4 regions of the Pelagibius sp. CAU 1746 genome follow, and region 1 is predicted to be linked to each of the others. Evidence: predicted binding sites of a transcription regulator. Region 1 holds the regulator's gene; each other region holds the start of a gene.

Evidence for each region. The regulator PhoB, encoded in region 1, activates phosphate uptake and scavenging genes when phosphate is short. The targets are predictions, from matches to a motif close to TNTCATAAAACTGTCA.
Region 2: the regulator PhoB is predicted to act here: its motif matches at 1,302-1,317, upstream of AAFN88_RS12475 (RNA degradosome polyphosphate kinase).
Region 3: the regulator PhoB is predicted to act here: its motif matches at 1,352-1,367, upstream of phnF (phosphonate metabolism transcriptional regulator PhnF).
Region 4: the regulator PhoB is predicted to act here: its motif matches at 1,301-1,316, upstream of AAFN88_RS07130 (Na/Pi cotransporter family protein).

Annotation. Positions count from the first base shown of each region.
Region 1 covers NZ_JBDOQT010000001.1:634,612-636,807, reverse strand. The annotation lists gene AAFN88_RS02895 (bifunctional acetate--CoA ligase family protein/GNAT family N-acetyltransferase) at 1-697, shown strand, start outside; gene phoB (phosphate regulon transcriptional regulator PhoB) at 823-1,515, opposite strand; gene phoU (phosphate signaling complex protein PhoU) at 1,512-2,196, opposite strand, start outside.
Region 2 covers NZ_JBDOQT010000001.1:2,625,318-2,627,513, reverse strand. The annotation lists gene AAFN88_RS12475 (RNA degradosome polyphosphate kinase) at 1-1,142, opposite strand, end outside; gene AAFN88_RS12470 (hypothetical protein) at 1,538-2,146, opposite strand.
Region 3 covers NZ_JBDOQT010000002.1:835,582-837,777, forward strand. The annotation lists gene AAFN88_RS20710 (carbon-phosphorus lyase complex subunit PhnI) at 1-91, opposite strand, end outside; gene phnH (phosphonate C-P lyase system protein PhnH) at 96-728, opposite strand; gene phnG (phosphonate C-P lyase system protein PhnG) at 728-1,210, opposite strand; gene phnF (phosphonate metabolism transcriptional regulator PhnF) at 1,393-2,115, shown strand.
Region 4 covers NZ_JBDOQT010000001.1:1,486,326-1,488,521, reverse strand. The annotation lists gene AAFN88_RS07140 (alpha/beta fold hydrolase) at 1-455, opposite strand, end outside; gene AAFN88_RS07135 (TetR/AcrR family transcriptional regulator) at 460-1,080, opposite strand; gene AAFN88_RS07130 (Na/Pi cotransporter family protein) at 1,351-2,196, shown strand, end outside.

The sequences.
Region 1 (2,196 bases):
CATCGACGTGGCCGAGATCACGGAAGTCGACATCAATCCCCTGCTGGCCGACAGCGAGGGCGTCATCGCCCTGGATGCCCGCATCCGCCTCGCTGGCGCCTCTCTCGGCGAAGAGGCCGGCAGGCTCTGCGGCGCCGACCGCTTGGCGATCCGTCCTTATCCCAAGGCGTTGGAGCAGACCTTCGCCCTGCCGGACGGGCAAAAGATCTTCCTGCGCCCGCTGCGCCCCGAGGATGCCGAGGCCCTGCGCGAAGGTTTTCGGCACATGGATCCGGAAGACGTGCGCATGCGCTTTTTCGCGCAGATGCGCGAGATGCCGCCGGACTTGGCGGCACGCCTCACGCAGCTCGACTACGACCGCGAAATGGCGCTGGCCGCCTTCCCGGCGCCAGGCGAGGACCACAGCGCCAAGGGCGGAGACCGCGGCGGCCTGGGCGTGGTGCGACTGGTCGCCGACCCGGACAACCAGCGCGCCGAGTTCGCCATCGCCATCCGCTCCGACGCCAAGGGCCGCGGCCTGGGCCGCGCGCTGATGGAGCGCATCATGGACTTCGCGGTGAGGCGGGGCCTCAGCGAAGTTTGGGGCGACGTGCTGGCCGACAACGCGCGCATGTTGGCGCTCTGCGACGAGCTGGGCTTTCAACGCGGCGCACCGGAAGACGGCATAATCCGCGTCCGCCGCCCGCTGCGCGAGTAACTGCTCGGAGATTGCGGTGCATCCTTCGAGATGGCGCTGCCGCGCCTCCTCAGGATGAGGCAGGAGCTTAGTTGACCTCATGCTGAGGAGTGAGCGTCAGCGAGCGTCTCGAAGCACGAGGTCATTCAGGCACTGGGCCGGTCGAGGGAGTAGCCGGCCGAGCGCACGGTGCGGATCAGATCCTCCTCGCCGCTTTGGTTCAGCGCCTTGCGCAGCCGGCGGATGTGGACGTCGACGGTGCGCGGCTCCACGTAGACGTCGCGGCCCCAGACCGAATCCAGAAGCTGCTCGCGGGTGAAGACGCGACCGGGGTGTTGCATCAGGTGGCGCAGCAGGCGGAACTCCGTCGGGCCCAGATGGATGTCCTGGCCATTGCGTTTGACGCGGTGCGCCGCCAGGTCCATGGCCAGGTCCTCGAAGGTCAGCATCTCGCTGCTCAGCTCCGGCTTGCTCCGGCGCAGCACCGCGTTGACGCGTGCGATCATCTCCGCCGGCGAGAAGGGCTTGGTGATGTAGTCGTCGCAACCGCTGTCCAGCCCGCGCAGCTTGTCGCTCTCCTCGCCGCGCGCCGTCAACATGATGATCGGCACGCGCTTGGTTTCCGATTTGCTGCGCAACTGCCGGCAAACCTCGATGCCGGACATCAGCGGCAGCATCCAGTCCAGCAGGATCAGGTCCGGCACCTCTTCGGCGGCCGCCACAAGGGCCTCCTCGCCGTCGCCCGCGGTGTTTATGCGGAAGCCCGCACTTTCAAGGTTGTAGCGCAGCATCGTGACCAGGGCCTCCTGGTCCTCGACGATCAGGACAAGAGGTTTCATGCGCCCTCCCCGTCTTCCGTGCCGCCTTCCTCAACGTCTTCCGGATTCATGATCTGGAAACTGGAGAGGTCGTTCTTCGGGCGGCCGCCTTGGATGCGCTTTCCGGTCGTAAGATAGTGTGTCGTCTCGGCGATGTTAGTGGCGTGATCGCCGATGCGCTCGATGTTCTTGGCAATGAACAGCAAATGCGTGCAGGGCGTGATGTTGCGCGGGTCTTCCATCATGTAGGTGAGGAGCTCGCGGAACAGCGCCGTGTACATCTCGTCGACCTCTTCGTCGCGGTGCCAGACGTCGATCGCGCGGTTGGGGTCGTGGTTGGCGTAGGCGTCGAGCACGTCCTTGATGATCGCCTGCACCAGCTTGGCCATGCGCGGGATGGAGCGCGTCGCCTCGTGGGGCGCAAGCTGGTTGAGGGCCAAGGTGCGCTTGGCGACGTTCTTGGCATAGTCGCCGATGCGCTCCAGGTCGCTCGAAATCTTCAGCGCCGAAATCACTTCGCGCAGATCGTTGGCCATGGGCTGGCGCAGCGCCAGGGTGCGCACCGCGTTCTCGTCCAGCTCCAGGTCCATCTCGTCGATGGCCTCGTCACCCGCGACCACCTTCTGCGCCAGCTCCGAATCGCGGCGCGCCAGAGCGTCGATCGCATTGGCCATCTGGGCCTCGGCGAGACCGCCCATGCGC
Region 2 (2,196 bases), 2.0 Mb from region 1:
TTCACGATGGGGGAGTCTTCGGAGGTCCGGTAGAGCGTCTGCTTGATGGCGATCACGGCCGGGTCGTTGGCGGCCTGGCGCAGAAACTGCACCACGACATCGAAGCTTTCGTAAGGATGATGGACCACGATGTCCTTGGTGCGGATGGCCGCGAAGCTGTCTCCGCCGAAATCGCGGATCCGTTCCGGAAATCGCGGATTGTAGGGCGCGAAGACCAGGTCCGGGCGTTCGTCGATGATCAGTTCCTTGGTGTCGGAAAGGCCCAGCATTCCGTCCAGAGGGAACACGTTCTCGGGCTCGACCTGCAGTTCGCGCGCCACGAAGTCCAGCAAGGTCGGCTGCATTTCCGCGTCCACCGTCAGGCGGATCACCGACCCGCGGCGCCGGCGCTTCAAGGCGCTCTCGAAGACGCGCACCAGATCCTCTGCCTCTTCCTCCACCTCCAGATCGCTGTCGCGCAGCACGCGGAAAAAGCCGCTGGACTTCACCTCGAACCCCGGAAAGAGTTCGTCGAAGTAGAGGCGCAGCAGTTCCTCAAGGCGAATGAAGCGCGCTTCCCCGCCCGGCAGGCGAATGAAGCGGTCGACCAGCGTCGGAATGGGAATGAGGCCGTTGATCTGCGATTTGTCGTCGCCGCGCAGAAGCTCGACGACGATCGACAGTCCGCGGTTCGGAATGAACGGGAAAGGGTGCGCCGGGTCGATGGCTATGGGGGAGAGCACCGGATAGAGATGGTCCGTGAAGTAGTCGTCCAGCCATAGCCGCTCCTTGGCGGTCACCTGGTCGGATCCGACCACCGAGAGACCGGCCGCGCCGAGCTCGCCAACCAGTTCCAGCCACTTCTCCTGCTGCCAGCGCATCAGCTTGGCGACCCTCTCGTTGATCGCCGCGAGCTGCTGGGCGGGGGTCAGCCCCTCGGGTGAGGGTGTCTTCACGCCAGCCCGCTGTTGCCCGCGCAGGCCGGCCACGCGCACCATGAAGAACTCGTCGAGATTGCTGGCGGAGATCGACAGGAATCGCAAGCGCTCCAACAGGGGATGATTGGCGTTATACGCCTCCTCCAGGACGCGCTCGTTGAACGCCAGCCAGGAAATTTCCCGATTGATGAAGCGCTCGGAGGAAGACAGATCGATCGCGGCCACCTCGGCCCCGGCCGGCAGGTCGGACTCCTGCTCCAGCGGCTCCACTTCAAGCGCGACGATCTTGCTTTCTTCCACTCTTTTCCACTCCGCTCCCGCCGCGACCCGCGCAAGGCGGCTCCGGTTCGACGCCTTCATAGCACAGTCATACATACCGAAATATTACAGTTATATGTGGCCGGCCCGGCGGGCCGGCAAGGTATCCGGCATCCGTGAACGGCTGCCAACGCGGGCTTGATTTACATCAAAGCACCGTAGAATCGATTTGGCTACACAGGTCTTGGCCCGTGGGAGATCCCTACCCAGCCCCATGAGCCAGGGCCTTCCCGTCTTGGCCTCACGGCCGACGGGAAGGCCCCCCAGCTTGTTCCATGCCTCATAAACGCATGGCGCCCAGCCTAGGAGACGATTTCCCAGGCTCCGTCCGGCTGCCGGCAGGCCACGCCATAACCGGATTGGCTGCGCTGGCCGACGACGATCTGTTGTTGGAACTCACGGCAGTATCGCCCGGCCGTGTCCTGGCCCTCGCGCGTCGGCACGATGCGGCCCGATGCGGCACCATCATTCCATTGGATCGTCTCGCCCAAGGGAGCGCTATAGGCGCGCCTCTGCGCCCAGATGGCGTGGTCGCGCTGGCTGTCGTTCAGCACGTCGACGATCTGCAGAGCCAGGATGGCATAGATCGCCCAATCGTCGTCGCGGTCCCGGTAGCGGCGGTGGTGATGGCTCCCTCGCCTGTACTCGTGGTGATGTTTATGCACCACGACCCTGTGCCGGTGCTTGCGGTGACCACGCGGTTCCCAGTGGCGGTCGCCATGCCAGATCACCCGATGGCCATGCCGCTTCGCGCGGTGATGCTTCCTGTGTTTGTGATACTTGCCGTGCCCGCGGTCGTGATCGCCGTGCCAACGGCTTCTGCGGTCATCGCGGTCGTCGTCGTCGGCGACGGCCGGTGTTGCGGTGAGGAGAAATAGCGCGGCAAGCGCCAACAAGAACTTCCTGGACATCCTTCCGATCCTTCCAAAGCTGTCTCGATGCATTGGTGAGATCGGTGCTA
Region 3 (2,196 bases), on a different contig from region 1:
CCGGCACCGCGGTGTCGCCGCGGCGCTCCTCGGCGATCAGCTTGTGCGAGTTGAGAATCGCCTGCTCGCCGCCCTTGACTGCAACGTACATGGTCTCAGCCCTCCGCCTGGATGCCGCGCGGCAGGCCGATGACGGTCCGCCCGCAGGTGAAGAAGATGTCGACGCCCAGCGGGAACTGCGCGGCGTTCAGGCGCCAGTCGTTCCAGAACCAGTCCGGCAACCCCGCCGGCCGGATGACCGCCGTGTCGCGGATGCCGGGGCCCTTCAAGGTCACCGCCGGGCCGTCCTCCAGGCTCGGCACCTGCAGCAGCAGGCTGGCCGAGCTGTCCGGGTACTGATCGACCCCCTGGGCGAAGACCGTCAGGCGCGGCATGTGCTCCGGATCGCTCACCAGGGCGAAGGCGGCGTCCCGGCTGCGCTCCACGAGGGGACAGCCGCAGTGGAACTTCAGATAGGCGCGCAGCGGCGGCGTGTCGGCGATCCAGTCGATCCACAGCGGGGTGTCGTAGTCGAGCAGGGTCAGCGCCGCCGCCGCGGTCGCAGGGTCCAACGGCTCCGGCCCCGCGACGTCACCCGGCAACGTCACCGGCCGCCCCGGATGGGCCAGCGCCGTCAGCAGGCCGCGGAAAATGTGCTGGGAGTCATGGACCGGGTCGGCGAGACCGGGCCTCAGCTCCGCGGTATCGATACCGCCTGTTGCGGCGTTGGAACTGGACGCCAATGCCATTATTCGTTCTCCCCGCGCACCATGGTGAAGAAGTTGACCTTGGTGGCGTTGGCCTTGCGGCTGCGCCTGCTGCGGCGTTCGGCATGGGCGGCCTCCAGCGGCGCGATCACGCCGTCCTCCAGCGCCCCGCGCCGGGCCTCGTCCTGCAGCAGGGCGTCGAAAAGCGCCGCCAGCTCGGCATGGCGCTTGGAACGCCCCTGGACATAGCCCAGGCCAATGGAAGCGGGGCCCGCCCCCCCGGAGGCCAGCCGCAGGGCGCAGCGGGTCACCGTCATCTGGCCCAGGTTGAAGCGGCCGCCGGTGCCGCCGGTACGGGCGCGCACCATGACCATGCCGACCTCCGGCCGGCGCAGCCAGTCGTAGGCCGGCTTGTCCGCCAGGTCCTCCCAGGCGCTTTCCAGTTCGTCGAGCTTGGCCTTGGCCAGAACCGAGATCCAGCGCTGGCGCGCCGCCTGCGCCGGATCGTTCTGCTCTGAATCCAATTGCCCTGAAGCCGAGTGGCCGCCCCCTTGCGAGGGGGCCGCCTGAGGGACCCTATCCATTAGACAAGTCCTATATTTGTCTAGATGTCTGTATGTTTTGATGTTAGAAGCGGCGCTCAAGCGATGTAAAGCAGAACTTCGTGAAACTTGGATGACGGAACCGCGAAAAGAGGATGGCGGCGATGACTTTAGAAAGGCGTGACGGCGTGGCGCTGTGGCGCCAGATCGCCGAGACCTTGGAAAGCGACATCAAGGCGCAGGTCTTCGCCCCCGGCAAGCAACTGCCGACCGAGGCCGAACTGGCCGAGCGCTTCTCCGTCAACCGCCATACGGTGCGCCGCGGCATCGCCTTCCTGGAACAGGAGGGGCTGCTGCGCGTCGAGCAGGGCCGCGGCACCTTCGTGCAGGAGCGCATGGTCGACTACAAGCTGGGCAAGCGCACCCGCTTCACCGAGAACATCGAAAAGCAGTCGCGCATTCCCTCCGGTGAGCTGGTGCGCGCCATCGTGGTCAGCGCCGACGAGACCCTGGCCAGGAACCTGCACCTCCGCAAAGGCGCCCCGGTGGCGCTGATCGAAAGCGTCGGTAAGGTGGACGGCCGGCCGATCTCGGTCGCCGCGCACCACTTCCCGGCCAAGCGCTTTCCCGAAATGATCGATGTCTACAAGAAGACGCGCTCGGTCACCAAGGCGCTCGCCCACTACGGCGTCGCGGACTATACGCGCAAGGAAACCCGCATCACCGCGCGCCTGCCCACCGCCAGCGAGTGCCGCCTGCTGGAACTGCCGCGTAGCCAGCCGGTGCTGGTCACCGAATCGATCAACGTCGACGCCGAGGGGCGCGTCGTCGAATACGGCTGGGGCCGCATGGCCGCGGAGCGCGCCCAGCTCGTCGTGCAGCCCTGATCACATCCCCTCTCGCGCCAACACCCCGGTCGCCTCTGGGCCCTCGGCACAAAGCCGAGGGTGACAAGAGGCGCGGTCGCT
Region 4 (2,196 bases), 850 kb from region 1:
AAGGACACCTTCTCGACACCCCGCGCCCGTGCAAGCAGGAGTTCGACCTGATCGGCATGGCCGGCGATGTCCTTGGTCAGGCTGGGGTAGCTGACCGCCACCGCGTCGAAGCCAGCGGCGCGCAGGTCGCGCTCCATGGCGCGGAACAGGGCGGGCGAGCGCCCCATGCCGTGCAGCAGGATCACCAGGTGCGGGCTGCGCGGTGCGAGTCGTTCCGTCCGCTTGAAGCGCTGCAGCGCATCGAAGCAGGCGCTGAACAGGCCGTGTTCGCGGACCCGCTGCTCATCGTCGAGCAGGCGGCAGGTGGGGAGCATCACGTGATGCTGCACGCGCCAGCCGGCATAGACCTGGCTGTCTTCCCAGAGCTGCGTGCGATTGAGCTGCACGGCCCCGGCGATCAGGGTGGCCAGGGTCAGCAGCAGCAGGACGCGGCGCCGCGTGAGCTTGACGCGCATGGCTTCAGCCCTCCCCTCGTTCAGTCCGAAGGCCGCCGCCCAAGGCCCGCCAGCAGCTTTCGGCGAGCTGGTCGGCGACCTCACCAAGGGGCCGGGTGACGCGGCCGTAGACCCTGAAGACCGCGACCTGCAGGACGATGCCCATCACCATGGCGGTGGCGACCTCGGCGTCCTGCCTGGGGATCTCGCCGCGCGCCATCGCCGTCTCCAGCACCGTCTTGATGACCTTCACCGGGGTCTGCATGTCCTCGGTGACGCGCGAGAGCTGGCCGTGCTGCACCAGCAGCAGGAAGCGGAACATGTCCGGGTCCTGCTCGAAGAGGCTGCAGAACATCCCGACCATGACCCGCAGCTTGCCGGGCAGGTCGTGCCGTTCGGCCTGCAGCGCCTCCACCTCGGCGGCCAGGCGCAGGTAGTTGGTGGAGAAGAGCTGCCAAATGAGTTCTTCCTTGCCCGGATAGTGGCGGTAGATGGTGCCCTCGGCGATGCCCGCCGCACCGGCGATGTCGCCGATGGTGGTGCGGTCGACGCCCTTCTCGGCGAAAAGCGCCAGGGCGACTTCCTGGATCTTCTCCTGGGTGCGGGCGCCTCGGGACGGCGTTACGCGGGCCATGGTGGCGGCCATGGGGTTCTCTCCGGCCGAAGGAATGTGAGTGAACGTTCACTCACATATAATCTCTTTGCCGCGCCCGTGCAAGCCCCGCCATCCATCCAGGCGGCCGCGACAGTGGAGCGGAATCAGGATCAAATTCCCATAACACACGAAGATTTAAGCGATAAGGCGCAGGATCGTCAGGGATTCGCCCTGGGCCGGCTTCTGCCCACTTGCACAGAACGCCAGAAAATGTAAGTTTTCTTACAACCTCTAAACACCTGGAATCTCTGAGACTCTCACGTGGAAACCATTGTCAGTATCGCCGGCGGCGTGGCCCTCCTGCTGTGGGGAGTGCGCATGGTGCGCACCGGGGTCACCCGGTCGTTCGGCGCCGAGCTGCGGCGCCTGCTGGCCCTGTCCGCGAAAAGCCGCTTCACCGGCTTTCTTTCCGGCCTGGTCGTAACCGGGGCGCTGCAGAGCGGCACCGCGACGACCCTGATCACCACCTCCTTCGCGGCCCAGGGCCTGGTCACGGGCGCCGCCGCGCTGGCTATCATCCTGGGCGCCGATGTCGGCACCACCGTGGTGGTGCAGGTGCTGTCCTTCGGTCTTCACTGGCTTTCGCCGCTGCTCATCGCCTGCGGCGTTTTCGGTTTCCTGTCGTCCAAACGCACCCGGCACAAGAACCTGGCGCGCATCACCCTGGGTCTCGGGCTGATGCTGCTGGCGCTGCAACTGATCGTGGAGGCTTCTGCGCCGCTGCGCGAATCGCAGGTCTTCGCGGTGCTGCTGCAGCCGCTGGGCAGCGAGCCGCTGCTGGCGGTGCTGGTCGCCGCCGTGCTCACCTGGGCCTCGCACTCCAGCGTCGCCATCGTGCTGCTGATCATGTCGCTGGCCACCGCCGGCGTCCTGGCCGCGCCGCTGGCGCTCGCCCTGGTGCTCGGCGCCAACCTGGGCGCCGCCATCACCCCCCTTGCCGTGACCTGGGCCTCGCCGGTCGCCGCCCGCCGCCCGCCGATCGGCAACCTGGTGATCCGCACCGCCGGGGTGCTGGCGGTCCTGCCGGCGCTGCACTGGCTGCTGCCTTACCTGGAACTGCTGGGCGCCTCGCCGGAGCGCATGGTGGCCAACTTCCACACCCTCTTC